Regions from separate parts of the Bacillus sp. AK031 genome, predicted to be linked through region 1. Evidence: riboswitches for the same ligand, from Rfam matches in the RefSeq annotation. Region 1 holds a riboswitch; each other region holds the start of a gene.
The links. Region 1 has a riboswitch for cyclic di-GMP ahead of M1E09_RS01160 (anti-repressor SinI family protein). Riboswitches for the same ligand answer to the same signal wherever they lie in the genome.
Positions count from the first base shown of each region.

Region 2: linked by a shared signal. The riboswitch ahead of M1E09_RS00305 (amidase) and the one ahead of M1E09_RS01160 (anti-repressor SinI family protein) in region 1 are both predicted to bind cyclic di-GMP.
Region 3: linked by a shared signal. The riboswitch ahead of M1E09_RS18355 (EAL domain-containing protein) and the one ahead of M1E09_RS01160 (anti-repressor SinI family protein) in region 1 are both predicted to bind cyclic di-GMP.

Region 1 is NZ_CP096424.1:235,393-245,874, forward strand. It holds gene fabZ (3-hydroxyacyl-ACP dehydratase FabZ) at 1-371, shown strand, start outside; gene M1E09_RS01145 (hypothetical protein) at 623-946, shown strand; gene M1E09_RS01150 (hypothetical protein) at 1,102-1,485, shown strand; gene M1E09_RS01155 (helix-turn-helix domain-containing protein) at 1,523-1,852, opposite strand; cyclic di-GMP riboswitch class I at 2,454-2,547, shown strand; gene M1E09_RS01160 (anti-repressor SinI family protein) at 2,584-2,712, shown strand; gene M1E09_RS01165 (helix-turn-helix domain-containing protein) at 2,743-3,063, opposite strand; gene M1E09_RS01170 (YwpF family protein) at 3,168-3,608, opposite strand; gene M1E09_RS01175 (class D sortase) at 3,948-4,547, opposite strand; gene M1E09_RS01180 (hypothetical protein) at 4,907-5,971, shown strand; gene sipW (signal peptidase I SipW) at 6,014-6,589, shown strand; gene M1E09_RS01190 (TasA family protein) at 6,681-7,517, shown strand; gene M1E09_RS01195 (TasA family protein) at 7,585-8,184, shown strand; gene M1E09_RS01200 (DUF5658 family protein) at 8,319-8,621, shown strand; gene ssb (single-stranded DNA-binding protein) at 8,854-9,246, shown strand; gene M1E09_RS01210 (hypothetical protein) at 9,295-9,480, shown strand; gene M1E09_RS01215 (DEAD/DEAH box helicase) at 9,743-10,482, opposite strand, start outside.
Region 2 is NZ_CP096424.1:58,792-69,273, forward strand. It holds gene M1E09_RS00280 (NAD-dependent epimerase/dehydratase family protein) at 1-1,244, shown strand, start outside; gene M1E09_RS00285 (hypothetical protein) at 1,277-2,149, shown strand; gene M1E09_RS00290 (DUF2194 domain-containing protein) at 2,160-3,989, shown strand; gene pelF (GT4 family glycosyltransferase PelF) at 3,992-5,452, shown strand; gene pelG (exopolysaccharide Pel transporter PelG) at 5,412-6,863, shown strand; cyclic di-GMP riboswitch class I at 6,942-7,031, shown strand; gene M1E09_RS00305 (amidase) at 7,077-7,952, shown strand; gene M1E09_RS00310 (ATP-binding protein) at 8,072-9,286, shown strand; gene M1E09_RS00315 (YitT family protein) at 9,505-10,365, shown strand; gene M1E09_RS00320 (DUF1836 domain-containing protein) at 10,417-10,482, opposite strand, start outside.
Region 3 is NZ_CP096424.1:3,577,481-3,587,962, forward strand. It holds gene M1E09_RS18325 (tetratricopeptide repeat protein) at 1-1,974, opposite strand, end outside; gene M1E09_RS18330 (response regulator) at 2,424-3,023, opposite strand; gene M1E09_RS18335 (histidine kinase) at 3,020-4,156, opposite strand; gene M1E09_RS18340 (fatty acid desaturase) at 4,325-5,347, opposite strand; gene M1E09_RS18345 (NAD-dependent succinate-semialdehyde dehydrogenase) at 5,752-7,170, shown strand; gene M1E09_RS18350 (sensor domain-containing diguanylate cyclase) at 7,281-8,225, opposite strand; gene M1E09_RS18355 (EAL domain-containing protein) at 8,241-9,002, opposite strand; cyclic di-GMP riboswitch class I at 9,126-9,210, opposite strand; gene M1E09_RS18360 (DUF2161 domain-containing phosphodiesterase) at 9,293-10,033, opposite strand; gene M1E09_RS18365 (hypothetical protein) at 10,317-10,481, shown strand.

The DNA.
Region 1 (10,482 bases):
AGATCGTTGAAATCGAAGAAGGAAAAAAAGCGGTTGGAATCAAAAATGTGACAGCTAATGAAGAATTCTTTAACGGCCATTTTCCAAACTATCCAGTAATGCCTGGAGTTTTGATCGTTGAAGCTCTTGCTCAAGTAGGAGCAGTGGCTATGCTGAAAAAGGAAGAAAACCGCGGACGCCTGGCATTCTTCACAGGAATCGACAACTGCCGTTTCAAACGCCAGGTAAAACCAGGCGACCAGCTTCGCCTTGAAGTCGAAATGGTGCGCTTCCGCGGTGCCATCGGCAAAGGAAAAGCCATCGCAACAGTAGATGGAGAAGTAGCCTGCGAAACCGAAATGATGTTCGCGCTCGGAGAAAAACAAGAATAAATAACAAACAAAAGGCCCAGCTGTCAAACCAGCTGGGCCTTTTCAATGCAGCAACGCGTTACCACACTAAGAGGGACAGTCCCCTATTGCACATTAACGTTTTAACGCGCTAAGAGGGACTGTCCCTCTTAGCGCGTTAAAGGATTAAAATTTATGAATTTGCATGCAAGTTCCCAAAAAAATGGGGAATGCTATCAAAAGACCAGAGAGATAGGTCTCAAAATTTCTTGAATTGAAAGGAGTCATACACAATGAATAAAAAGCTATTAGCCATCCTTGGTGGATCAGCACTTTCCGCAATGCTACTTGCAGGTTGTAACGCCAACCAGGAGCCGCCTCCGGAAGATGAGGCTCCGATGGAAGAAGAAGCTCCTGATACAGACATGGGAGAAGATAACGGAGATATGGACATGGATATGGATACAAACGACGGTGAAGGTAATATCACTGAAGACGACAATGGAAACATTGACGATAACGAAAATGGCGACATGGGCAATGAAAACGGTGAAGGACCAGTTGATGAGCTTGAAGATGAGTTGACTGATGACGAAGAAAACAATAATAATCAGTAACACTGCAAAGAGAACCGGAATTCCGGTTCTTTTTTTTTGAGAGGATTTCCAACATTTTCAGTAGTGATTGTTTTCTCTCAATAACTCTAAGAGAGCTTAATGTGATATAGTAAGTATATTGGAGAGCATTTTATATTAGGAGGTACTTCGCCTGAATGATTAAAAATTTGCCACAGGGAATGAAGATAAGCATTTCCCGTTCAATCACGACCGCATTTGAAAGTTATATGGAAGAAATACATTGGAACGAAGATAAATTCGACTTGGCTGAATTTGCAAGAACTTGGCGAGAGTATATTACCAATAATGCATCTTGGTATAAGCAATTATCAGACCAGGAAAAAAATGACCCGGCATTTCATGAAGATCTGGCAAAAAAGATTAATGAAATCATAGAAAAAATCCTTTCGGAGAAACCATCTGAGCAGCAAATCGAAGAAATTGAAGAATTGCAAAAGCAGTTGAATACAGACTACCCTTATTCCTGCAAAGCGGAAGCCAGGTATGTTTTAAATATTCTTAAACAACAAATGAGCTAATAGGAAGAACTTGAAACCATGGTTTCAAGTTCTATTTCTATTCAGCACGCAAATTCCTCCTTTTTATCTCCATAAGTGTTGTGAAATGAATAAATTCTTCTTTAGTCAGGCCCTGCTGAATCGCATCCTTTAATAAGTGAATCCAATCATCCTCTACCTGCATATTTTCTGATTCGTCTAATATAATCATATCTAGAGGCACACCCAATGCATGAGCAATCTTTTCGAGCACATTTATCGAGGGATTTTTTTGCAGCCCCCTCTCAATGGAACTAATATAAGATTTCGATATATCGGCAGTAAAGGCTAACTCGTTTATGGTGATTCCTTTCCGTTCTCTGAGTAGTTTTATTTTTTCACCAACCATAGTCTGAACACCTTCTTCAAAAAGTTTTATTATTCATTATAACGAACTAAATGTTTTTTATAAAATTAGCATATTTAAGAAAGATTCAGTAAACAGAAGGGATTCTTAGAAAAGTGTTCTTTATTAAGAATAAATGAAAGAATTCAGTATTTAGTGTTGGAAGTTATATCCTTTATACTAGGACTATCAGATCGATATAACGAACGAAAGGGGTGGAACCATGTATAAGAAGAATTGCCAGCGCTGCAGCCGATCCTCATTCAGCTCTACAGAAATGGGAGAATGGATATGTCCATCTTGCGGAAATGACCTCACAGCTTCTCCATTTTTCGATGCATCAAGTTTCATTCAAATTAACCAGAAGGTTGTCCCTCTCGAAAAAAAACTAAAGGCTTACAGTAAAACATTCCCATGTAGAACAACGATCGTTCGACAAAAATCACTCTAAATTATTTTAATTTACTGAAAATTAACGCGGTTTAGCAGAAATTGTAAAAATTTATAGGATAAAAGTTGCCCATCACAGCAAATTTTTACACAAAATAGGTTTCTCTTATTAGTATAATGGTTATAGTTAAATAACTGGTTAGCCAACGGGATAGTCAGACAAAGGCAAACTCATTGAAAGGTGAGGACGCAAAGTCACAGATCTAAGGCAGGATAATCGATTTTGCTATGATGGCTGGATTGCCTGAAATACTAAGAGTATTTTAGGAGGAGATTTTACAGTGGTGGAAAAAGAATTAGATTTGGAATGGATTAACTTGATCAAGGAAGCAATGTCAGTAGGGGTCACCAAAGATGAAATCCTAGAATACCTACATACGAATAGAGAAGAACGAAAAGTACTTGTAAAATAAAAAAGCTGTTCCCGGCGAAGGGAACGGCTTTTATTTTTGATTCAGTTTCCATTTATTAAATTCAATGAACTCACGGAACTGCTCTTTGCTGATACCGGAATCCATCGCCTGTTCAACAATGCTGACCCAGTCTGAATCAATATGCTTGTCTTCCACCGTGTCATATAGCAAAGAATCAACCGGAACATTCAACGCTGAAGAGATCTTCTCCAAAAATTGAACCGATGGATTCTTCTGTAAGTTTCTTTCAATCGAACTCAAATAAGATTTCGCAACTCCGGCTTTCTCAGCCAGCTCCGTCATCGACATCTTTCTCTCTTGTCTAAGCTTCTTCACTCGTTCCCCGATCATTACCGTTCACATCCTGTACGCATAATCATCCTAACCTTACTGCTATTATACCACAAAGTAAATACAGACTTTAGTGGAATTTGTCATTTTTTGTCTAAAAAAGTTCAGTTGCTGGTTTTGGAAGCAACAGCAAGCCTCGGTTTAGATTTCATCTTATCTTTAAATTCCTGAACCAAGCCAGTTCCCTGGAATCCTTTTTCAACAAGATCATCAAGCAGGAGCTCCGCATACTCATTCCGCTGCTTCTTCAATTTACCTTCAAACAGAATGCTTAAGTTAAAATCCATTGACTTAATGCAGCTGATCCTTGTCATGAACGCCGCCGGATCATTATCCGGATGGGAAATGACTACCTGAACTTCCAAATCATCCTCTTCCTGCTGGGCATCACGGAAAAAGTCATAATACTCCTTCTTCATGCAACCCTCGATCAGCCAGGTGCCTTTTTCATCTTCTTTATTAATAATTAAACCGTCCACTATTTCAATATCCTTAAGATCATCGTTTTCAACAACTTGAAGTGTGATTACTTTAAAGGTTTTCATGAACGATCCTCCATCTCAATAGTTTGTACAAATTATAACATATTGAAGATTCAAAACATAATAGGGCAATTATATCTCTTTCAAACAGAGGTGTTGATTTCCGCTCCAGGCACTCGCTTTCCTGGGGGCGGGCGGTGAGCCTCCTCGGCTTTGCCTGTGGGGTCTCACCTGTCCCGCTAATCCCCCAGGAGTCGAGTGCCTTCCGCTCCAATCAACGTCGTGGGAATATAATAATAATCTGTTACCACGACGATCATTCTCAGCGCACACTATGAAGAAATAATATTCGTGCTCTTCAAAATGAGAATGGATAGTAAAAACATTGATTAGCAGCAGGCGCTACTCTACGCGTTTTGCGTTGATGATGTAGCGCTCTTCGGTGCTTGATAAATATTCGAATGGATAACAGGTTGATAAAGTCAGGATCTCGTCTGGCGATGTAGTCTGGACTACTGACATATCATCTTCCTTTACGATGAACATCTCGTAAATTTCATATGTGAACTTTCCGCTCTCCATTTCTATATGAAGAAGGTCGCCTTCTTTTAAATCCCCCATCTTTTTAAAAACGGTGTCCCGGTGGCCGGCGAGAAAAATACGGTCCTGCTGGTTCGGCAGCTTTGTTGAAGAATAGTGGCCGACTCCTTTTTCCAGTTCCTCTTCATCTGTTCCTTCTATAATGGGAAGTTCTCGATCGAGGGCGGGAATGTCGAGGATACCGAGGACATCTCCTTGTTCGAATGAGTAACTACTTATAGAAGGTTCTTTTTCATTCTCACTGTCAGGTTGTTCTTTAGGAAGAACTTGTGCTTTGGCTTCCTGGAGAGCCTTGTCTTGGTGTTGTTTTTGTGAGTATAGTTGGTATCCCGCATAGCCAATTAAGCTGATACCGCCGACCAGCATGGCGATACTTAGAAATCTTAGTAGTTTATTAAACAAGTTAATACCTCCTAATAGTGGAAAATATCTAATTTTATTTTCACATAAAAAAGAATTATTGTGTATTTCTTTTTCTTTTATATTCATCTATAAAATCTAAACCTATTGAAATCAAGGGTTTCAGGTGATTTACAGGCTACTTGTTCTTAATAAAACACATAAAGTTCATTATAAATTACAAAATAGTAAGAAAACTTGAGATATTTCCAGAAAATTCATGTTTAATGTTCTTTTTAACGAAAAAACGACCGAATTTCGGGTTTTTCAAACTAATATAAATGTCCTATACTCACATTAATAGTTCGCTAAAGAGAACAAAACAGCGAACAAAACTTAATAGTTAAAGGAAGTTGAGGGTTATGAAAAAACATTTCACCAACTTCGTTCTTAAAACCTTACATAAAGCAAAGCGTTCACTAAAAAGGACGGACGAGGGAGGGAGAACCATTAGATACTCTCGATTCAGGAAGTTTAGAAGGAAAAACAAGGGGTTAAGTGTTTTTGCTCAGGTGATTGCAATTTGGTACCTTGGGATGTTTGCTGCTACATATTTCACTAGTGATACTGGAGCTTACTTTAATGATGTTGAGAGTATTTCAGGAACAATTTCAGCCGCAGCAGATTATTGTGCTGAAGCAGAAGAAGATAGTGAATTTTGGAAAAAGTATTGTGAAGAGTTAAGCAACAAGCATGATAATTCAGGAATAGGAAATGGTCCAGATACTTCAGATCAAGATACTGGAGAGGGAACAGATCCCGACAACCCAGGTCATAACAAGGATGACTGTGATGATCATACAAGTGCCAATTGCTCTGAAAAGAAAAAAATCTCAAATCTAAAAGAGAATCATACCAGCAACTCAGTTACATTAACTTGGAGTAACCCAACCTTCCAAAAATTCACCTCAGTAACAGTCTTTAGAGATGGAACAGAGGTAAGTAAAAATATTGTTAACGGCCAGTATGAGGATGAAGCTCTTCAACCTTCAACTAGATACTCCTATAAACTAGTAGCCTTTGATAAAACAGGTGAAGAAATGGACGAATCCATCATAGAAGTAACAACAACAGCAACAACGGAACAACCTGAAGAGGAAACAAGTAAAGACCAAACGGAGGAACAGCCTGCTGGAGTAGATTCTGATGAGACACAAACAGATACCACGGCTCCTGCAGAAGTTACAAACATTAAGACACAGAGCAATGGTGCCAACATAACCTTTAACTGGATAAACCCAGCTGACTCTGATTTCGCCTATGTAAAGATTTATTTAAATGGAAACGAAGAGCCTATTGAAAAAGAAGTAACAGATATAACAGTATCAATAAAACAAAAACCAAAGGAGAAAGCGACGTATAGAATCACAACAGTAGATACTTATGGCAATGAATCCCCTGGTACATTAGTGACTGTCAATCAATAATTGGTTAATTTACTAAATTAACTTAACTGAAAGGTGATAAAAATGAATACAAAAAAAATAATGAAGATCAGTAGTAATATAGTCAGTATCGTGCTATTCATAGTTTTAGTTTTTATGATATTTGTGGTTATTTCTTCAAAGGCTTCTGGAGGAGAGCCCCAATTTCTAGGATACCAACTTAAAACTGTTTTATCTGGATCGATGGAACCAACCTTTAAAACTGGATCAATTATTGCTGTCAAACCAGTTGAAGATCCAACTAGCTTGAAAAAAGGTGATGTCATTACTTTCATGCAACAGGACAACAACATAGTTACCCATAGAATTACAGATGTAATAGAAAATGGAGATCAAACAATGTACCACACCAAAGGGGACAATAACACTGATCCCGACACAAATCCAGTTTTGGCTCCAAATGTATTAGCAAAGTATACCGGATTCACTATTCCATTCTTGGGATATTTCATAGATTTTGCAAAATCAAGTAAAGGTACTGCAATACTCTTAATAGTTCCAGGTATTCTACTGCTAGGGTATTCAGGATTCTCAATCTACTCAGCATTAAAAGAGCTTGATAAGAGTCAATTAAAAGAAGATGCACAAAAAACAGCTTAATCTTGGTTGTACTCCTTATAAAAATATAAGGGTTCAATATATAAACTACATACCTTCAAAAATGAAGGCAAAATTAGGAGGAGAAATTATTATGACAATTAAAAAGAAATTAGGTTTGGGAGTAGCATCAGCGGCATTGGGTTTATCTCTAGTAGGTGGCGGAACTTGGGCAGCATTTAATGACACGGCGACGATTAATAACCATTTTGCTGCTGGAACACTTGATCTGGAAGTTGGTAAAGTTGCTACTAAAGCAATTAACTTTGACTTAACAAATATGAAGCCAGGAGATAGTGTTAAAAGAGTATTTGAATTAAAGAATGCCGGAACTTTAGCCATCAAAGAAGTTTTACTAGATACTACTACGGATAACTTTGATGGTGGAACGGATTCACTTGAATCAGAATTCCTTTCTCAATTTGAAATCGATATCTTCCAAATTGACAATGAAGATGACGCTTCAAATAACTACCCTAAGGGAACCTTAGTAGAAAATAATCAAACTCTTACTTTAGCAGACCTTGTCAATAATACTTACTCTGGTAAAGTAAAAGCAAAATATCTCTCAAATGGAAAAATTAATCTAGCACCACTGGCTGTTGACCCGGGAGAGGAAGGATATAGAGGTATTCCAAATTCTCCAGTTGACTCCGATAAAGTTGTGATTGAAATCCGCTTTAAAAACGATCCAGATAAAGTGGCTGGAACTAATGAATATGTACAAAACAAATACATGGATGATAGTGTTGACTTCTTCTTCAACTTAGAAGCAACCCAGTGGAGTGGCGTAGAAGTCCGTTCCCAAGATGGAAATGGGAAAGTGAATAATGGTGTTCAAGGCTCTGCAGACGATACAACCACTCCGGTAACACAACCAAATCCAAGAACAACTGGCGATGATACACACACGGAAGAAGTAACAGACTGATATTAGTTAGCAATACAATGTAGGAAAGGCGGTTTATGCCGCCTTTTCTTATAAAAAGAGGGATATAATGAAAAAATCTTTCTACATGTCACTGGTTTTATTCATACTATTTTTAATACCCGCGGAAGCCTATGGAGAGACAAATAATCCTTTAGACATTTCTACAAGTCCTCACAAGATACTTTTTGATCTGACGAACCTTAAACCTGGAGATACGATGTCACGTGAACTACTAATAGAAAATAAAGGTGAACAAGAATTCGATTATGTTCTCTCTAATAAATTCTTAGAAGGGTCAAAAGAATTTTATAGTCATTTATTACTTACCGTTTCGGATGGAAAAGGAGTAGTTTACGATGGAAAGCTAAAAGATTTCTCAGAGCTGCCTTCTCGATCTTTAAAGATTTCCAATCAAGAGACTTTGCTTTTTAAAGTAGAAGTACCATATTACTTAGATAATGCTTATCAAGGTTTAAGCTGTGACTTCGAATTCAAACTATATGTAGAGGGCACACTGGGCGGTGTCCTACCAGCAGACGGTCCTAAACTCCCTGCTACTGCTACAGATATATTTCAAACCTTGTTAATAGGAGCGATACTTTTGATTTCAGGAATAACCCTGTTTAAGTATCAAAGCAGTAGAAAATTAAACATACAAAAAGATTGAAGGCATTGATCGTGAAAAAAACTCAATGCCTTCATAGTATTGTAACTACAAAATTTTCGTTGAAAATTCAGTTTGTTGGGTATTCTTTTAACAAACAGTTGTAAAATATAAATGTATCAAAAGCAGGTGCTACAATGAAAACCCTACTTCATCTTTTAGCATTACTTAACATCCTCGATGCACTAATAACCCTAATAGGCTTAAAGGGTAATCACATAGAAGAAGCTAACCCCCTTATGGGGAGCCTGTATACCACTCATCCATTACTATTTCTATTCACCAAGCTATCCCTTTCAGCGATTTTATATCTTGTTATCTACTATGATCATTTCCCAAAAAAGAAATGGTTCACGGCTCTAACCTATACTGCTGCCACCCTCTATACATTTACCCTCATCCTACACTCCATCTGGATCACCCAAGCTTTAACACATTAACGCAAAGAGGGATTGTCCCTCTTTGCGTTAATGTGTTAAAGGATAGAAAAATTTTATTTTCCTTATTATTGCTTTTTGAATTCTTCTCTTGTGTGAAAACCATGTTTTCACATTTATAAAACCAGTTTTTCTGTATTTTTATCCTTCTAAATTAATTATTCCTCTATTTTACATTCCGAACCAAACCGTCTATCCTATACTTACCAACGAAAGAAAAGAGGTGAGAGAAAACATGATAAACCAAGTCACGTTGGTAGGAAGATTAACAAAAGATCCCGAGATGCGTTACACGTCCGAGGGGAAGGCGGTGTTGAATGTGACGCTGGCGGTGAACCGGCAATTCAAAAATCACGAAGGAGAATATGAAGCGGATTTTGTGCTGTGTACGATGTGGAAAAGGGCTGCTGAAAACACGGCGCGGTACTGCAATAAAGGTTCTGTTCTAGGTGTAGTGGGACGCATCCAGACCAGGAATTATGATAATGAACAGGGGAAACGCACATATGTAACAGAAGTTGTGGCGGAACAGGTGAAGTTCCTTGATACGAAGCCAACGAAGCCGGCTTCTAAGCAAAAGCCGCAGGCGAAACAGCCGGAAGTGGAGAAGGCCATTCCGGTATTCTAAAAAATAGTCAGTTTGGTTTGTGATTAAATGAGAAGGAGCCTATCCTTTATGAACAGAAATGACTCATTAGAACGATTAATTGAAGATCTCATAAGAAAGCTTGCGCGGGCAAATGTTGAACTCTATTACTTATCGCAACGAGTGGAACTGCTGGAAAAACAACTATCACCTGATAAGCCTCAAAAAGTAAAAAAGACATTTTCCTTTGTTTCCAACACCTCTAAAGTTAACTAGCAAACGTTTCATTTCAAAAACCTGATTGAACAACCTCGATTCATACTTCTAGTCACCCTCCTATATAGAAAGTTAATCTGCATATTATACTTCGAACTATTTCTTCACTTTTTGCCAGTTCACTATGAGCTGGCTTTTTCTTATGAATTGGCGCCTCAACTCTTTAAAGCACTAAAAGGGCCTGGCCCTCTTAGTGCTTTAAAGGGTTAAAGGAACCATGAAAAAACTCAAACTGCCATCTGGGCAGTTTGAGTTGAAGGTGTTATTCCAACGACAACAAGCTGTGCAAATCCCGGTCGGAAAGTTCTGTCATCCACTGATCGCTTTGGATGATTTCATCATTCAATGCCTGTTTTTTCTCAAGCATCATGTCAATTTTCTCTTCCAACGTACCGGAAGCAATCATTTTATGGACATGGACGAAACGGCTCTGCCCGATACGGTAGGCCCTGTCGGTTGCTTGGTTTTCGACGGCCGGGTTCCACCAACGGTCATAGTGGACGACATGGTTGGCAGCGGTCAGATTCAAACCGGTTCCCCCCGCTTTCAATGACAACAGGAATACCGGGAACTCTCCATTTTGGAATCGCTCCACTAGGGTATCTCGCTGAGTCTTGCTCATGCTTCCATTCAGGAACGGAACATCGACGCCGAACTTCTCCTTCATGACGCTTTGGATCATCTCCCCCATTGAAATGTACTGGGTGAAAATCAGGCAGGCTTCACCGGAATCCAGGACGGCTTCAACGATATCCGTAAGCTTCCGCATTTTCTCCGAGCGTTTTTCGATATTCAATGGCTGTGGCTCTTTCAAGTAAAGAGCCGGGTGATTGCAGAGCTGTTTCAAGCGGTTGAGCATCTGCAGGACAAGTCCTTTTCGCTCAAAGCCGCTCAATGTTTCAAGCTGGGCAAAGGTATCTTTGATGAGCTGCTCATAAAGGGATGCCTGCTCAGCCGTGAGTGCACAGTATTCTTTTTGCTCGATTTTATCCGGCAGGTTGA
Region 2 (10,482 bases), 180 kb from region 1:
TCTACGTCCAGGATGTAGCGGAAGCGATATACCTCAGCGTCGAAAAGGGTCTGTCCGGCATCTACAACCTTTCCACTAATATAGGCGTCAGCGTCAATTCTGTAATTGAAGCACTGGGGCGCCATGTGGAATTAAATAAAGTGAATTATGAACAATCAAGACAAGGGGATGTGAAACACTCCCGCCTTGAAAATCAGAAAATAAAGGATGAGTTAAAATGGAAACCGCTCCATACATTTCAGGAAGGATTAGAGAAAACCTATTTATGGTTTGAAGAAAAAGAGCCAGAACAGGCCAAAAAAGAAGTAAAGAAAAAATCTGCAGAGATTCCGGAGTGGATCAAACATTTGGAGCCGGCACTCCCGTATGTGAAAAATATCGGACTGCTTATTCTATTTGTATTCATCAGTTCACTTACGGAGGGGTTTTTATACCTGGTTGATTATCAGCTATTCTATCTCGTGATGGCCCTCTTCCTGTTCAGGAAACCCCAGGCGATTTTAACGATCGTGCTGGCATCAGCCTGGTTCATCGCTGAAAGCCTTTCCCTTGGAAGAAATCTGTTCGGCCTTATGCTTGACTATAATACATTGGTCCACATTAGTTTATATATCTTTACAGGCCTTGTCCTTCGTTATGTACTGGAACATCAAGAGAATTTGATCAGCAAGTATAAGGAGGAAGCCGTCAGGATTTCGGAGAATTATCAGCTGCTCGATACGGCCTATAAAGATACAATGCTGGTAAAAGACGAACTGCAAAGACAGATTTTCTATGCAGAGAACAGTGTCGGAACTGTATATTCAATCATGAAAACCTTAGATACGTTGAATCCGCTGGAGGTTTATCATAACTCCATCCATATTATTGAAAAGTTAATGGATACGAATCAAGCAGCCTTTTATCTCTTCCAGTCCTCAGAAAACATATTCAGGCTTGCATCTAAATCAGAAGGGTTTGAAAGCGAAGCGGTTATCAGGACCGATCACCATGAAGTTTATGGAGATGTTGTAAAATCACATAATTTATACGTTAATAAACAGCTTGATAACAGCCTCCCTTCCATGATTGTCCCATTGGTAAGAGACGGCAAATTGACAGGGATTTTCATTGTCGATGGCTTGCCTTTTGAAAAGGTATCCCTCCCTTATATAAACATGATGGGCATCACGGCCGATTTGGTTTCTTCCTCATTGAACTGTGCACAACGGCATCAATCAGCAATCTATAAAAACAGGTGGTAGGGACATAATTGCTTTCAAGGGAGGTGGGTATCATGATTTTGTTCCTCATTCTTTACTATTCTTTTTGCTTATTATACGGCATGGTCTCGATAGGAAAAAAATTCGAGAATGGGATAATAAAAACCATTATCATCACTTTCTTTCCTGTGTTGGGTTTGCTGCTCGCTCATTTCTTATTTAAAGAAGAACCTTTTTACAGGGAAGAATCAGAGGCTGAGGCAGATATTCAAGGGAAGGCACCGGAAGTCCGGGACTGTATAGAGTTTCTAGATGTTGAGCAGGAAATAAGCTGGATTCCCTTCTCTGATGCATTGCTTCTGGAAGATGATAAATTGAGAAGGAAGTTATTAAAAGCCAGCTTGAAAGGCAATCTTATTCAAAATGCGAAACTCGTAAGCAAAGCGTTAAAAAGCGATGATTCAGAAACTGCATACTATGCTGCCACGGTCATTATGGAAATGCAGCGCAAAATCGTCAACATCATGCAGGAGCTCACAGATAAAAGAGAACACTCTCCTGATGATCCTGAATTTATAGCTTCCTATATAGAAATTTTAAGAGACTATATAGACAGCGGATTCATAGATAAAGAGACAATCAGGAAATTTCAAGGTGAGCTTTCCGTTTTACTGGAAAAGATTTTGGAGAGTGAGCTAAGTTCGAAAGACTATTTTATCAGTAAAATCGAATGTGACTTAGCCATAGGGAGGGAAGATAAAGCCGATGAATACAGCCAGCTTTTCATGGACACCTATCCCAATGATGAGGACTCTTACCTGATGGCATTGAAGGTTTTTCATTCTATGCAGAACCGCCATATGTTTGAAGAGGTCTTGAGCCGATTAAAAAGAAAACCTATTAACCTGTCTTTAAAAGGGTTGAACACCCTTCATTTCTGGTCTTAGGAGGATTATCGTGAGCCAAAACAAAAAATTTTTTGGAATAATCCTTATAATGATACTCTTTTTATTTATCTATGGTCTTGGTTTGTTAAGTGCCCGTTCCACTCTTGTCTCACAATCAGCTGGCAGTCACCAGGACCCGCCGGTAGATGCTGAAAAAACGTCAGCTCTTTCCCCGGATGAAATGAGCAAAATGAAGCAAGACCCAATACTGCTGATATATGACCCGCAATCAACGCAGAGTGGCGGTTTAAAGGGGAATGTTGAAAAGACCTTGGACTATATGAAGAAGCCTTATGAAACAGTTGAAGTGCCAGAGCTTCCTGTTGATATGGAAAAGTACCCAAACATTGTGATCCTGTTCCCTGACCTGGAGAAAATCAATGATATCACTTCTTTGACAGACTATGTAGCCGAAGGAGGAAGGTTATTTTTTGCCATCCGTCCAGATACCGATGAGAATTTTTACTCGATTCAAGAAAAACTGGGGATCAAGGAGCCGGATCCAGATTATAAAGATACTCGAACCATCCACATGGTATCTGATTTGATGCTTCAATCAGCCAATATGAAATTGAACGATAAGAATCAATTCCCTAATTCTGTATTGGACATCAGTTTAGAAGAAGAGTGCAAGGTTTATGCCTTAACGGATGGGGAGATTCCATTCTTATGGAGCAGACCGTACGGTAAGGGGAAGTTCATGGTCTTCAACGGAACCATGCTTGATAACAAGATGAACAGGGGAATGATTGCAGGTGCTTTAAGCCATTTGAATGAACTATTCATCTACCCGGTCATTAACTCAAAGGTGGTCTATATTGACGATTTTCCCGCTCCATTTCCAGACGGCACCCACAAGTTAATCTATGAAGATTATCAAGTGGACATTCCCGTTTTTATGAATGAGATCTGGTGGCCGAAGATGCTTCAGTTAGCAAAGAAATATGATATTAAATATACCGCCGTTATGATCGAGACCTATAACGATAAGGTGACAGGCCCTTTTAATGAACGGCTTGCGGAAGAAAATTTAATGATTTATGGGCGTGATGTCCTGAATACAGGCGGGGAACTGGGGGTCCATGGCTATAATCACCAGTCACTTACATTGGACCAGGACCAGGTGGAGGAGCTGGGTTACAATGCCTGGAATGACAAAAGTGTTATGGTCCAATCCCTGAAAGAAGTAGAAGCCCTGGTTCATACAACCTTTCCTGATTACACTTTAAAAACATATGTCCCCCCTTCCAATGTATTAAGTGAAGAAGGGAAACAGGCGATTAAGGAAGCCATTCCTTCTATAGCTAATATAGGCTCTTTATATTTGGAAGACGAAGAAAATATCGCCTATATTCAAGAACTGCAATCAACCGAAGAATTTAATGAGATTCCCCGTTTTACGTCAGATTATCATTACAAAGATGAAACCAGATGGTCAATAACCAACTCCGCCACTCTATTCGGCTCTTTTTCCCACTTTATCCATCCTGACGATATCCTTGACGAAGAACGAAGTGAAGATAAAGGGTGGCCTGAATTATCCGAAGAATTCAGGCATTTGCTGCGTGATGTGAAAGAAAAATACCCCTGGATGGTAAGCCAGACCGCTTCGGAGAGCAGCTACAGCCTCAAGAATTATCTCGGTGCAAAGGTGGCTTTCTCACAGGGCGGGGATCAATTGAAAGGGTATATTAATGAGTTTCCTGGTAAATTGGATTTTATCCTGCGGACTGACACGGCAATAGTTGAAAGTGAAGGCTGTATAGTACAGAAAATCGACAGCAGCCGCTACCTGGTTCGTGCAGTTGCATCCAAGTTCACAATTGAATTGGGGGAATAAAAATGCGTATTTGTATTATCGCAGAAGGTTCCTACCCCTATATTGTCGGAGGGGTGTCCTCTTGGGTTCAGACACTCATTACCTCAATGCCGGAGCATGAATTTGTTTTTTATGCCATCGTTGCTGATGAGAAAGATAAAGGAAAATATAAATACCCACTGCCGGAAAACCTGGTAGAAATAAAAGAAGTGTTTTTGAATTCTTATTTAACAGAACCAGTCAATCCGGGAAAGAAGTATAACCTGGATGCTTCTCAAAAAAAGGCGATAAGAAACCTTGTTGTTAATGAGACTGAAGAATGGGAAGATTTCTTCTCTCTCTTTGAAGGCAAAGGGATCGATATCGATTCCATTCCTGACTTCATTACCAGCAGCGATTTGGTAGATGCAGCTAAAGAAATATGTATGGAAAATTACGCTGATCTTCCTTTTACAGAACTCTATTGGTCTTTAAGGTCCATGCTGCTGCCTTTATTTTGGTGCCTGAGCCACCCTGCTCCTGAAGCAGACCTTTACCATAGCATATCAACGGGATATGCAGGGGTGATGGGCGCCTATAGCAAATACAGATACAATAAACCTTTCCTCTTAACAGAACATGGAATTTATACAAGAGAGCGAGAAGAAGAAATTATTAAAACAGATTTGATAAATGGCCACTTTAAGGACTTGTGGATACAGTACTTTTACAGTTTATCCAAGTCTGCCTATCACAACTCCGACCAGGTCATCACCCTGTTTGGCAAGAATAAGGAGATCCAGATGGAAATTGGCTGTCCTGAAGAAAAAATCGCGATTGTTCCCAATGGTGTAACAGTTGCCCGGTTTAAGGATCTCCCTGGAAAGCTGCCGGAAGACAAAGATACTCTTCATATCGGTGCTTTTGTAAGGGTTGTGCCGATAAAGGATATAAAAACAATGATCCGGGGCTTCAATGTTGTCAAGAAAACAATCCCCCATGCAAAGCTGTATATTTTCGGACCGTATGATGAAGAGCCCGAGTACTATGAGGAATGTCTCAAGCTGATTAAATTGATGAACCTCCATGATGTCATTTTTACAGGCACTGTCGATGTAAGGGATTTCATGGGACAAATGGATTTTCTCGTGCTTTCAAGCATCAGTGAAGGACAGCCGCTTGTTTTATTGGAGGGGCTGGCAAGTGGAAAGCCATTTGTTTGCACAGACGTAGGCGGCTGTAAAGAAATCCTGTTCGGCATGGAGGATGGCTTTGGGCCGGCAGGGCATATCGTCCCTGTCATGGATTATTCTGAATTGGCCAAAGCGATGATAGAGCTTGGGCTTAATCCTGATAAACGTGAAGAAATGGGGGAGAACGGCCGAAAAAGGGTGGAGGCCCACTTTTCCATGAAGAAGTTTGTAGAGCATTATAAAGCAATTTATGGTGAAAGGGGGGATTCTCATGGCGGGAATAGGATTTCAACTGCAGAAGCTGATGAATAAGAGGTCATTTTTTAATGGGCTGCGCATGTATGCGCATTCTACACTGATCATTTCCGGGCCGATGATCGTGTGTATTCTTCAATTGATTGCGGCACAGTACCTTTTAAGAGAGGCAGGATCACCGTTCATCGAAAGAGAGCTTGTATTAGCGGGGACCTTGTATGGTTTTATATTTTCACAGTTGATTTCCGGCGGATTTATCTTGGTGTTGACAAGATATGTCGCTGACCAAATTTACACAAATGAAGAAATAAATATCAGGTCCTCTCTATATGGAATTTTAGCAATCACCTTGCTGGCAGGGGGAGTATTGGCCTTTATTTTTTATTCCCTTTCCCCTTTGGGTATGTTGTTTAAAACAGTCTCCTATTTATTCTTCATTGAATTATTGATCATCAATACTCTCAGTATCTATTTATCCGCAGTCAAAAAATATATGGTGATTGTAAAAGGCTACTTAAGCGGTGCAGTCCTTGCAATCATAGCCATGTCCGCAATCTCCTTGGCTATGGATAATCTAACAGCCGCACATCTTCTTGGCTGCATGGGGGCAGGCTTCCTGGTCATTATTCTATTTATGGTCAGGAGTATTAGGATACGGTTTCCAAAGACCAACACGAACTACTTCCATTTTCTTCTCTACTTTAAAAAATATCCTTCACTATTTCTTAATGGTTTGTTTTATGTGGCAGGATTATTCGGGCATATCTTCATAGTCTGGGGGAGTAATTGGCAAGTTAAAGTAGGTGGTACCTTTGTCATGGCCCCTTTCTATGATGTTCCGATCTTCTATGCGTATCTAACCATCATTCCGGCAATGGTTTTGTTTGTGGTTTCTATGGAAACGAACTTTTATAAGGTATATAAACGTTTCTTCGCCAAAATAATGGGGCCTCACAGCCTGAGGGAAATTAACGAAACAAAGAAGAAAATGTTTTTCGTTCTGTTCCGGGAGCTCTCCAATATTATGCAGGTACAAATGATTTTCACCATATTGGCGATCATCTTGGGAATAACGGCAATCCCCCTTTCATCCGCTCAAACCGATACGTTTTCTATTTTGGTCATTGGAAACTGCTTTTTCATCATTATGTTTATTGTCATGCAGATCTTGCTCTACTTTGATGATCGAAAAGGGGCTCTTTTCATTATGGCCTGCTATATGGCGGTCACCTTGTCCACAATGGCTGTCATGGTGATAGTGGAAGGGAATCTTGGCATCCCTTGTTTTGCAGGCGGCTTCATCGGGGTGCTGGCAGCTCTGTGGAGGCTTGCCTACTATAAGAAGAATATAGACTACTACACATATTGCCGGCAGCCGCTGGTAATCAGGGAAGAGAGAGGATCGATGGATAAACTGGCGGAAAAATTGAACTACTTCAATGGAGGGGTAAGGGGAGGAAAAGAATAAAGCAGCATTTTAAGAGATTTCAGCAAAAAAAAATTTATAGACGCTCGATTATGAAAAAGCTATAATAAGAGCAAAATAATCTGAAAAAGGCAAACTTCTCCGAAAGGGAAGGACGCAAAGCCATGAGCCTAAACGCTGCTTGCAGTGTATGGTTGTCAGGTTGCCAGGTGCCCGTTCTGTGTGCCTCGGCTTGCAGAATGGAGGAGAAATCCGTTGAAAAAATGGATAATGGCTGTAGTATTATTGTTCAGTTTTTTACTACCTGGAGGGGCAGGTTTTCATGTGGATGCAGTATCAGAACAAGACCGGGCAACCTGGCTCTGGAATCCATGGATGATTGTCAAAGATGAAGCGGGTACGCTGGACTTTCTAGAGAGCAAAGGGCTTAACAAGGTATATGTGCAAATCGACAGGGATATTGCACCCTCGGTATACCGCAGTTTCATCGAAAAAGCATCATCTGCAGGCATGAAGATCTATGCTTTGGACGGAGCTCCTGATTGGGTTGCGCCAAAAGGGTATATCAACCAGGACCGCCTGATGGATTGGCTGGCAATCTACCAAAACGGCTCTTCATCACAGCAAAAATTCTCTGGTGTCCACCTTGATGTGGAACCTTATCTATACACCCGCTGGAACACAAAGCGGGGAGCGACAGTGAAATCCTATCAAGCGCTGCTGGTAAGAGCCAAAAACAGCGCAGACCATTTAAGCCTCCCTCTAGAAGTGGACATGCCGTTCTGGTTTGATGAGATCTCCTATAACAATATATATGGTAAAGGCTTGCTGGCCGAGTGGGTGATCAGCTCGACCGATAGCGTTACGATTATGGCTTACCGGGATAGCGGCTCATTGATCATAGACCTTGTCAGGAATGAAGTTGAGTGGGCAGGTAAGTATTCTAAATCATTGGTTGCAGGGGTGGAAACCGGAAAGACAGACGAAGGGAACAATATCTCCTTTTTCGAAGAGGGAGAATCATATATGCAAACCGAGCTTGGAAGTGTCGAAGCTTATTATGAAGATGTACAGGGTTTTAACGGAACAGCCATCCACCATGTGGGAAGCTGGATGACGATGAAGCCTTAAGAATTCGGAAGATACCTATAGCAGGGTATCTTCTTTTAGTTGGAAATAACCCTTTTTGATCAATAGATTCTATTGTAAGATAGTTACAGGTATCCAATGCAGTAAGGACGGTGAAATGGATGAAGGAGTTCGGGGCACTTTCTCATAAAAAGTTATATTATGGAGTTGTTTTCCTGATAATCGTGCTGATGGCAGCAGGGTTATTTGTGGTCAATTCCAGAATGGATCTTTACAATACTGGGTATCTTTTACATACAGGCCTTGTGCTCTCGTTATCTTTATGCCTGCTGCTTTATCCCCTTTTTGAAACCGGCAAACTAAAAGTCCTCATCATTCTTGTAGCTTCCGCGTATTTTTATATGCTTTTTTATTTATACCCTGAAACCTGGTCCACGTTCATATTCATCTGCTTTATTCCCGCACTGTCGATTCTGTTTTTTGATAAAAGGCTTTTCTACTTTACCATGCTATTAAATTCTCTGTTACTGTCGGCATCGATTTTTTATATAGTGCTTGTTGATAAAGGACAATTCTATGATTACATCTATATGGATATCACCGGCAATGTCATTAATATTATCGGCAGCCAGATAATAATATATTTTATATTCTATTTATCTGATATTCGGATGGAAAGACAGCGTATGTACTTTGAACAGCTTCAAAACTCTGAAAGGTTAAAGACGACCGGACAGCTGGCAGCTGCAGTCGCCCATGAGATCAGAAATCCCCTTACTGTAGTAAAAGGGTTTCTGCAATTCTACTCAGCTGATGAAACGTTTACCCAGAGCCATAAAAAGAATTTCAATTTAATGATTGATGAACTGGATACCGCGGAACAGGTCATTTCGCAATTTCTAACCTTAAGCAAACCGAATAAAGAATTAGCCCAGGACTGTGTGGAAATCAAGGGCATCCTAAATGATGTGACAGAGCTCTTGAAAACATACGGCTTGCTGCACGACAATCATATCGATCTGCAGGTGGAATCACATTGTTTTGTCCGGGCGAATTCCATTGAGCTGAAACAGCTATTTATAAACCTTATTAAAAATGCCATCGAGGCTTCTCCGCAGGGGGCATCCATACTTGTTAAAGCGGAAAGGATAAATGATAAAGTCGAAATTCAAGTAACGGACAGGGGCTGCGGAATGTCCGAGGAGGAAGTAAATTCGCTGGGCACTCCTTTTTATTCATTAAAGAGTAAAGGAACAGGACTCGGCCTCATGATTTGCTTCAATATTACAGAAAAATATAATGGCACCATCCACTTCGCCAGTTCAAAAGGAAAAGGAACAACAGTCACCATTCGCTTTCCTTTCAGTGAGGCATAGAGAAGGTTCTTCTGATTCTTGATTTCTAAGACAGAAGAACCTTTTTTATTATTGGAACCTCTTAAAATGTTTCACGTGAAACTATCCTCTCTTCCTCCAGTTCTATATTAATGAATTTCGACATATGGTGGGGTAAAGGGACAAGTCCGACAATATGGAATAAAGAGGTGAGGAGCAACTTGAGTGAAGAGTCGATCAAACAGCAGATTCATAAAGAACTGCATCACGGGAAGCTGGGTACCAGAAAAGTGATCAAGCGCACGTTCTTCATCTTGCTGGGTGCCATTTTGATGGCTTTGGGAATTGAAGTCTTTCTTGTGCCCAACTTGATAATGGATGGCGGAATTGTCGGTATCTCAATCCTTCTATATAAGTTGACAGGCATTAAACTTGGGGTATTTATCTTTCTGTTGAACATCCCTTTCTTCTTTTTAGGATACAAACAGATCGGAAAAACTTTTGCAATCTCGACTGTTTTGGGAATTGCCGTGTTATCTGTTGCCACCAGCTTTCTCCATCATGTGGCAGCTTTTACACAGGACATGCTTCTGGCGACTGTGTTTGGCGGTATCGTGCTGGGTGCCGGAGTGGGAATGGTCATCAGGTATGGCGGCGCTTTGGATGGGAGCGAGATTCTTGCCATCCTGTTGAATAAGAAGTTTCCTTTCTCGGTTGGTGAATTCATCATGTTTTTCAACGTGTTCATTTTTGCGTGGGGGGGATTCGTCCTTGGCTGGGATCGGGCGATGTATTCTATCCTTGCCTATGTCATTGCCTTCAAGACCATTGATATCGTGATTGATGGCTTCGATGAATCGAAATCGGCATGGATCATCAGTGATAAAGACCAGGAACTCGGGGATGCCATCCTGGCCCGCCTTGGACGAGGGGTTACCTATCTGAAGGGTGAAGGCGGCTATTCCGGAGAGGATAAACGAGTCATTTTTTGTATTGTGACCAGGTTGGAAGAAGCAAAATTAAAAGCCATCGTAGAAGAGCTGGACCCGACCGCTTTCCTGGCAGTGGCAGATATCAATGAGGTGCGCGGAGGCAGATTTAAGAAAAGGGATATTCATTAAACCGATGGGACGGTCTTGCTTGTAAAGTGAAGCATGACCGTCACTTTGTTTTTACAATCCGGTCAAAAAGAGCGCTGCATTCATGTACCTTTTTGCAATGGATTGGTAATAGGCAGA
Region 3 (10,482 bases), 960 kb from region 1:
ACAATCCTTCAACAACCCAGGGATATCCTCAACGATCCGTGCTTGAACCTCTGCTGTTTTTTCCAGGAAAGATTCCTTAATAGCTGCCATTTTATCAGATTCCAGTTCCTGAAGCTGTAGGTGAGCACCTTTAAGCTTCTTCTCCATATCACGGTTCCATTGGATGGAATCAATCAAATTATTTTCTCTGTCGACCCTCTGGCGAAGAAGGTCCTTTAAGATATCCTTGATAAAAAACAGCAGCTTTTCCGTTCGCTCATCGGCTTCAGGGGTGGTGAAGTGATAGCGGGCAATTGCTGAAAAATCATCGCTTGAAGCAGCTTGAAAAACATTGGCATCAGGGAAGTACTTCCCAAGCAGTGCTTTCGTCTCTCCTACTGTTTTGTCTTGGGCTTTCCCCTTTGTCATCGAAAGCAGTACATTGACCTTCAAATCCTGATTCTTTTCCTTAAGCTTAACAAGCCCTTGAAAAGCCTGCTCAGTAAGCCGCTGTTCCCCGTCAATGACATACAGTATGCTGTCTGCCATGTTGAGCACACTGTCTCCTGCTGCGTTGGAAGCTAGCAGCAGTTTCAAACTGTGTTCCTGCAGCAGCGGCGCAGGCTGCTCCTGCTGCAGCCATACTGTACCGGGCTGCCTGAGCAGCGCTGTCTCTTCCTGGAATTCCACCGCATTGTCCAGCGTTTCAATTCCTTTTTCAGAAATTTTCCTGAATACGGCCCTGCTATTATTTTTGATCAGTACAGGAGTTGTCGGCAGCTCAGATATCACGTTTTCTCCTGCAGCACGTCCTGTCAAAGTGAATATCTCCTGTTCGGACGAACCAAAGATCAGCATCCTGTGGACTGCCAGATCCTTCAATTCGTTGATGATCCAGTGATATCGGCTGTCCACTTTGACTTCATGGTTCTTCGCCCACTGAACAATCTCATCCAATAAGCCTAACGAAGCGGCAAAGCCATTTCTTTGTTCACCCGTTTTTGCAATCAGTTCTCTCGCATTTTTCACGGCCCAGGCATCAATGCTCTTTGAATACATTTCCGCCCATGCCAGCAAGGCCGATGATGCATAAACCGCATGCTTTGAATCGGTAATCTTGACCCATGCCTTCAGAAGATCGGGGATGGTTGTTCTCAATTCTTTAATGAAACGGTCCCCTTTCACCAGGAGTTCAAACGATTCATGGTAGAGCGGGGAAAGTTTGGACCAATGATCTTCCCGTTGGATCTCGACATCGAGGATCAATAAATTGACCTTTTCGATCCACTCATCAAATAGATCCGTTTCCTTGTAGCTGGCCCATAGGGAGGAAACGATTTCTTCGAATAAGAACTTATCCATTTTCGAAAGTGTAAATAGGGCTTCCACAAAGTAGCCTGGCGTAATATCCCTTGTTACATCTGAATCAATATATCCCTTCAAGGTTTCGAACCAGAAAAGTTCCTCGGTCCTGATTGCTTCATTGACCGCCAGCTCCACTGCACTGTGCCAATCTTTGTTCTCTTCAAAAAAACTTCGGGCAATCGAAGTCATATTTGGATAATCAGGGTTCATTGAGATGGCATTTTTGATTACAGCATCAGCATTCTCCAATCGTTCCTGTTTTAAGTAAAGGGAGAACAGCTGCAAAGCCACTTCTGCTTTTAAAGAAGGACTGTCTGTATTTACAGATTTGTATACTTCTTCTGCAGTCGACAATTCAACAAGTTCAAAAAAAGCATCTGCCGTGTTTTTCTGTGCCCATCCTGCCAACTCATTATTGATATTTTCCCATTTAAAGATTGCCGCTTCATAATCTTTGTGGTGGAAATAAACTTCCCCTTGGGCAAAGCGAATAAAAGACAGGTCCGGCAGGTCTTTTTGCTGTTCCGCAAGATAGGCTTCACCCAAACTGGCAATCGGGTGTTTCTGTTCATTCGTCTTCATCAATGTTTGATAAGATGTCTTATCTATGTAATGTTTCTCTGCATTCATGACAATCCTCCGCCTAAGTATAGTCATATACTTTTTCAGTTACTTTATTTTAACAAACTTCACCCCATGAAAGATTGCAATTTTACAACAATTTCTCTTATGTATGTAATATTCTTTATGAAATTGACCTCACAAGTTTCGGCTCAATCTATTTACCCGTTCTTACTTAAATATATCTGTGCCTTTATGTCTATTTGCATGTTTTGGAGTGATGGTGTTTATAGGCTTATATATAAATGTTGCCTGATTTCCGCTCCAGGTGTACGCTTACGTTCAGGAAACAGCGGTAAATAACCTTAAAGTAACCTCTTTAAGATAAGAGCCTAATAACATGAATGAACCGCATGAAGTCAAGAGTATATAACCCTTGATCTCATGCGGTTTTGTTTTCGATTATTTCTGCTTAAATCAATTAGTTTTCAACTTATGTCCCAGCCACCTATCGAGTATTATTTAAACCAGCCTTTCTCCTTCGACTGGGTAATGGCTTCGATCCGGTTTTTCACTTGCAGCTTGTCGAGTATGGCAGAGATGTAGTTTCTGACGGTCCCGGTTTTGATGCTGAGTTCATCGGCGATTTCTTTTGTGTTTTTGCCATCGGCGACGAGCTCGAGGACTTCGATTTCCCTGACTGTTAGCGGATTTCCTTCCCCATAGGCATCTTCTATAAGTTCAGGGGCATAGATTCTTTTGCCCGAGACGACACTGCGTATCGAATTGGCGAGATCCTCACTGGGGCTGTCTTTGAGGAGGTAACCGTTCACCCCCGCTTTTAGAGCCCGTTGAAAGTATCCTGCACGGGCAAAGGTCGTTAGGATGATCACTTTACAGCCTGATCCTTTCAGTTCTTCTGCTGCATCCAATCCGGTTTTACCGGGCATTTCTATATCCATGATACAGACATCAGGGCGGAATTTCTGAACAAGCCGCAATGCATCCTCTCCATTTGACGCTTTGCCGACTACTTCCATATCATCCTCTAAGTCGAGTAATGAACCGAATGCCCCCAACAGCATTTGCTGGTCTTCAGCAATCACGATTTTAATCATACCAATTCCCCCTGTTCTGTCTGTTTAACATCATTTGGCACCGTGATAATGAGTGTGGTCCCTTCTTGTTTCAGAACCTCCATGTCGCCATTGATAAATTCGAGCCTTTCCCTCATCCCGAGAAGGCCATGGCCTTTCCGTTCATCCTCTGCCGGCTCCCTGAATCGGCCGTTATCCTGAATGACCATGGTGATTTCCTTCCACGTTTGTTCAATCGTTATTTGACAAGCAGTTGCCCCACTATGCTTTACAATATTCGTGACCGCTTCTTTTAAGCACATGCTCAGAATATTTTCTGTCAGCAGGGAAACATTTTTCAGATCCAATTCTTTTACCCCTTCAAACTGGATTTCTGCAGCCTTAAGAATTTTCGCCACTGTAATGAGCTCATCTTCCAGCCGGATGCCCCTCATCGAAGAGACCATTTTCCGGACTTCATTCAATGCCGTTCTTGCTGTCTGCTGAACATCTTTCAGTTCATGCTTAGCCCTTTCAGGATCCTTGTTGATCAGCTTTCTGGCCAGATCGCTTTTCAACCCAATCAATGACAATTTCTGGCCAAGGGTATCGTGCAGGTCACGGGCGATCCTCTGTCTTTCCTCAAGTTTGCCAAGCTCCGAAATCTGCTTATTCGCATCCTCCAGTTTTTCTTCAAGCTGCCCTCGTTCATTGCGGTTATGGATGTTAAACGGAAGCAGAATGACACTGATCCAGATGATGATAACAAACGGGAACTGCTTAATGAACAGAGCCTCATCCTGCACAATCGTAATATTGATCGAAACCGTCGTACTGATCAGATGTGCGAAGTAAAGGATTAGAAATGTCTTTCGCTCTTTGATATTCCCGATGTAATGAGCAAGGAAGAAGGCAAAATACACATAGCTGAACAGTGATGTGGAAGCTGTTGAAATCCCAATCAGGATAAACGTCCATAAATAAACCGGCCACCCTTTTGAGAAGAAAGCGATTTGATAGAAGACAAAGAACAGGATGGTCAAAATCGTTCCGCTTATCATCACGATCATCGAGGAAGACTGGAATATAAAATAAAATGGCAGTATGTATAAAATGATCCATATATATGGGGAAACCCCGCTGTTGCGTTGAAAATCAAGATATCTTTTCAGCATTGCAGAACCTCTTCTTTTGCGACTTTTTGTCTGGCAGCTGGTTGCAGTACATGTAATAAACCAGCTATTGTGATCTTGGAAACTATATTACTTTCATCTTATCTTCTTTTACATCATTTTTCCATAAAGAATACGATCCAACCGGAGAGTTGGATCGCAGAAGTAAGCTTAATCTGTGACGGTTACATTTTCTACTTTTGAAACAGACTTAATATCTTTAAAACGGACAAACCTCTTTTTTTCCTCATCCCAAAGCCTGAACCTGAGCGATCTTAAGCTCGTAGCAAGGGTGATAGTCGGAACATGCTGCAACGGCTCATTACTGCGGTGGGCATCCTCCAACTTATAATTCGGTACTCTCGGTGCCAAATGATGTACATGATGAAAACCGATATTTCCTGTAAACCATTGAAGGATTTTCGGGAGCTTGTAGAATGAACTTCCTTCTACAGCAGCGAGTACAAAATCCCACTCCTTATTTTCTTCAAAATAGGAATCTTCAAATGTATGCTGAACATAAAATAACCATATGCCCATAATGCCGGCAATATAGAAGATGGTTCCATGTACGAGCAGGAATGCCTGCCAGCCGGCACTATAGCAAAGTACCGCAACGATGGCGGCAATGGCAATATTCGTGATATATGTATTGATCCGTTCTTTCTTGCGTGCTCCCTTACGGTTGAAACGATTTGTGATCAAAAATACGTAAATAGGGCCTAACCCGAACATTACAAGCGGATTGCGGTAAAGGCGGTAAGAGACTTTTTTCAAGAATGGTGCGCTCTTGTATTCATCGACCGTCATCATCCAGATATCACCGGTTCCGCGTTTATCCAGGTTTGAACTCGTCGCATGGTGGACGGAATGCTCATGCTGCCATTGATAAAACGGAAACAGTGTAATGACGCCAGTGATGGTGCCTATTAGTTGATTTGCCTTGCGATTTTTGAAAAATGAGTAGTGACAGCAATCATGAAAGATGATGAAAATCCGTGTAAGCAGACCTGCCCCTACTATTCCTGCAGCAAGGGTCAGCAGGTATGAAACAGAAAGGCTTAAATAAGCAAGAATCCATACTGAAATGAACAGAGCTAATGTTGTTACCAGCTGGAAAACACTTTTAGCCGTCTCCGAACCCTCAAACGGAGACACCTGCTTTCTTAATAAATTCGTCTTTTGTTTTGTCATTTACTTTTAGTTCCTTTCCTCTTTTTCTGTTGATGTTGTAAAAAGAAATAATAAAAATAATGGCAGATACATCTGTCATGACAAAATATGACAAGTGCCATGGGTGATGGAAAACACTGGATAAATAAGCCTTTAAAGGAGAATTTAACTTGATTCCCCTTTAGCATGAGCAAAAAATTGAAGCATTATTTCATTTTTTCAAAAGACTTTTTGGTGACTGTCATTACCCGGAATTTGTCGACTGCAGCAGCCAACTCCCACCCCCACAACCAAAGATTCATATACCCCGGTTGCCCCTGCATTAAAACGTTCTGGTTTAAATGCAGGGCTGATTTCTGTTATCAGTGTTTTTTAAATTGATATAATGAACTCAGATAAAGAAAATCTATTTCAGGAGGGCTATTATGGAAAAATACTCTATGAGAATCAACGGAGAAGATGTCGGACATGATCTCCCGGAAATTGAAGTGGCCAACCCGGCTGACTCCAAGATCATTGCTACTATTCCTAACGGTGGGAAAAGACAAGCGGAAATGGCCGTCGGTGCTGCCCATGAAGCCTTTCTTGACTGGTCTCAATATTCTGCCTATGAAAGAAGTGAGCTTCTGTTCAAATGGCACAAACTGATTGACGAAAATAAAGAGGATCTTGCCAGGACCATGACAATGGAACAGGGAAAACCATTAAAAGAAGCAATGGGCGAAATTCAATACGCCAATGGCTTCATCTCCTGGTATGCCGAAGAAGGTAAACGGGTGTACGGCGAGACGATCCCGGCCACTCAGCGGAATAAACGCCTGTTTGTCCAAAAGCAGCCTGTGGGAGTTGTGGCTGTCATTACTCCCTGGAATTTCCCGGCTGCCATGATTACCAGAAAAGTAGCGCCCGCTCTCGCTACCGGATGCACCGTGGTCATCAAACCGGCTGAACAGACACCTCTTACGGCATTAAAGCTGGCATTGCTGGCAGAAAAAGCCGGAATACCAAAAGGGGTCATTAACGTTGTCACAGGAGATGCAAAAGAAATTGGTGAAACATGGCTTGCCGATACACGGGTTCGCAAGCTTACGTTCACAGGTTCGACGCAGGTCGGCAAACTCTTGATGAGAGGTGCAGCAGAAACGGTTAAGAAAGTCTCCCTGGAGCTTGGCGGGCACGCCCCGGTGATTGTGATGGACGATTGTGATATAGAGAAGGCAGTAAGTGGTGTCATCGCAGCTAAATTCAGAAATGCCGGGCAGACATGTGTCTGCTCCAACCGGATTTATGTTCACGAGTCGATTGAAAAAGAATTCACTGAAAAACTCGTTGAGAGAGTTAAAGAACTGAAAGTCGGCAACGGACTGGAAGACGGTGTGGACATCGGCCCTCTTATTGATGAACGTGCTGTAGAAAAAGTGAAAAGCCATGTTGATGATGCGGTGAGCTCAGGGGCATCTATCGAATATGGCGGCAATACTGACAATGGACTTTACTTTGAGCCTACGATTCTCTCCAATATAAAAGACGATATGCTCTGCATGAGGGAAGAAACCTTTGGACCGCTGGCACCCATCACTTCTTTCACTTCACAAGAAGAAGTCGTGCAGCGTGCCAACGATTCCATATATGGCCTGGCAGCCTACGTTTTCACAGAAAACATCACAAAAGGAATTCAAATTTGTGAAGCTCTGCAGTATGGGATCGTCGGTTTGAATGATGGCTTGCCTTCGACCCCGCAGGCCCCATTCGGAGGATTCAAGCAAAGCGGGCTCGGCCGGGAAGGCGGACATCACGGCATTGAAGAATACCTGGAAGTGAAATATATTTCGTTAGGATTATAAGAATACAAAAAGATGGCCGTGAACATTTCCGGCCATCTTTTTTGATCTTCTATTCTTCTGGATGTGAGCGCATGATACTTAATCCGCCTATTATACCAGGCACCTTTCAATCAGGAATGCACTCTCTTTTTCTTCCTTTTTTCCTCGTACATATGCTTATCGGCTGATGTGTACAACTCATTCATTTTGCCGATGGAACTTGAACTGGAGGCAAAACCGATGGAGATCATGATTTTGATCGTCCTGCTGAAGCGGTTATAACTCGCTATTTTTTGCAGGATGATTTTCTTTACTTCTTCAGGAGAGTGCTGGTTTGTATCTTTTATCAGCACAGCAAATTCATCGCCGCCGATTCTGGAAATGATGAGATTGTCATTTTGAAGTGACCTGAAAATTTTGCTCGTTTCTTTGATTAATTCATCGCCGGTTTTATGTCCATGATAATCATTATAGTATTTCAGTTCATCCAGGTCACAAAGTAGAATTGCGGCCGGCATATCTTCTTTTTCATTCAGATGATCGGCTTCTTTTTCAAAAAAGCCACGGTTATATAAGCCAGACAAACTGTCATGGTGAGCCTTATACATCAATTCTTCCTGCAGCCGCATCTTCTCATCGATATTGCGGATAACCCCCTGGATCGCTATCATTTCACCGTTCTTATAAATCGGGGTGGCATACTCTTCGAAATACTTATAACTGCCTTCTGCATCTCTCCACCTTTGGATGATTGGGTCGCTGTAGTCAAGCTGTCCGGACATTTTATTGCTGACAACTTCCATGTCATCGGGATGCAGGAGTTCAAGTGAATGCCGGGCATCCTTCATCAGCCTTTTCAAGACCCCCGTCCCCAAGATGCTGTCAATGGAAGGACTCATATAACTGAACTTCAGGACAGGCTTTGTTTCGCAATAATAAATGATATCCTTTGACCGTTCGACAAGCTGAAAAATTCTTTTTTCGTTTTCCCTTGCACTGGAGTTTTTGATATAATCATAGCTTTTCAGAAGTAAAATACCCGCCGCAACCCCGGCCGTTAATGTCCATGCATCCATAGACAACCTCCTTGCCTACAAGTTATATGAAGTGATAACATTTCTAAATTTCTTTTCGCAGTCTTCTAATTTCTCCGGCTTGCCCAGCAAATATCCCTGTCCCATCTCAATACCAATTTCCCTTGCTGTATGGAGGTCGGGCTCTGTTTCAATCCCCTCAAGGATAAATCGAGTTTCATCTTTTGCAAAATCAAGAATCGCTTTTAGAAGATCCTGCTTTTTAGGATGTACCGATAAGTCTTTTGAGAAATACCGGTCAAATTTAATGATTTGCGGTTGGAGCTCCAGAACCATTTTCAATGACGAGTTCCCTTTTCCCAAGTCATCCATCGCAATCAGGAAGCCCCTTGATTTCAAGTCATGCAGTACCTTCCTGAACTGTACAAAATCATCATTTTGTTCTGCTTCATTTATTTCGAGAACGACCTTTTCAGGGGGAAGATCCACTCTTTCAAGAAGATTCTCTAAAAACTTTATGAAAAAAGGGTGCTTAATGGTCGAAGGAAATAGATTGACAGACAGGTAAGGAAAGCTCTTGTTGTTGAGGGAAAAGAATTCATTAAACACGTTAATCGACCTTTTGATGGCAGCAGTATCAAGTTCATAAAGAATGCCGTATTTCTTGGCATGGCAAAATACCAGTTCCGGATTAGAATCAAAGTCGCATCGAAAGAGACTCTCATAACCGATAATGCTGTTGTTATTCAGATTATAGACAGGCTGAAAGACATTCCAAAATTTTTCTTCAGTGATGATATCAGATAATGTTAATCCCATGGTGTGAAAAAAACTCCTAATCAGATAGTTTGATGTTTGTCCGCCGCTTGAAGGGGTGGTGAAGTTTTTACAGACAAAAAAAGACCATTCCTCTTCCGGAACAGTCTTTTAGACATGTGAAAATCCGGCAGCTGGCTGGCATCGTCTTCAGACTTTAGCCCCTTTAGCTTTGCGTCGCCACCTTTCGATGGGTTTGCCTTTATCAAATTTTTTTGAAATTATTTACAAACTAATTATATAGGTATTTAGTCCTTGGCGCAATATAACTTAGAAGAATATTTAAACTATTTTTACGGACTGATTTCCTGTTGTCTGCTTTCCATTTCCCTTAAGTAATGCTCCTTTAGTTCAGGAAACTCCTTTAAGTCCCGCTTTCCTTTTTCAGAAATCTCATAAATGCCCCGGTCAATACGCTCAAACCACTTATAAAAATTTTTACTTAAGATCGACTGTGTTTTATTGCCGGTTCCAAGTTTGACAAGTTCCCTCGGACGTAAAGGCCCGCACTCGCCAAGATAACTTGCAATCTGGATACAATTTTCTTTATAAGCCGTCATGATTTTCGTTTTATTGCTCCCGCCCACATTGTAATCAGCACTCCTGCCTTCAATCTCTGCCAGCAGAGCTTTTCTCTTCCGGCTTCCTCCCCTTTTGCTTTTCATCATATCAAAGGGTTCTGGATGGTGGATAAATTGAAGTTTTGGCGTTTTCGTCGTAAACGAGACGGTGATCAAACCTAATTCGAGCCGTCTCACAAGATGGCAGGTGTCTTTCCATCGTCGTGATCTCATATTTTTCGGCCGCGGGATTGCTATATAAACCAGGTCTGACAGCCTTTGGCGTTTGGCCGCCTGAATCAGCAGGTCGACAGTCAAATTGAGCTTGAGCTCCACAATAACGAGATCATCCTCTTTGAGAGCCGTCAAATCACAATCATTCACTTCACCATTGACTTTATAGCCTTCCTTCGTGAAATGTTTTTGTATCGGCTTATACAAGTCGACTTCCAATATCTTTTTCTTTTCACTCATGATAAAAACCTTCCCAAATAAAACTAATCAAACGTTTGATTAATACTTTTATCCTTATTATATCATCAAAAGCTGAAGCGCCTTGATTAATCCCGACAGACAAATAACTCGAGTGGCCGGGTACATTCCGGCGGTGTAAGGAGCTTCGGGAGCTGGAGCTGGACGCCAGGCAAAATTCCTTTTGGAAAGCCCCCTTGTAAGCAATAATCTAATTTAAGGAATCGTTGTTTCGTTTTGGAGAGATAATAATTTCAATGAGAATTTGAATGAGGAGGATGTTTGAATGTTTAGCTTTAATAATCATAACGTCATGGACAGGCTTCTAAAAAGTACAATATTATCTACTATACTGAGCATGGTCGGAATTACATTAACCATTTATCATCATTATAAAGTGACGTCGTTATTAATTTCAATTTTACATCAGAAGAACACACCCGGTGAATAGT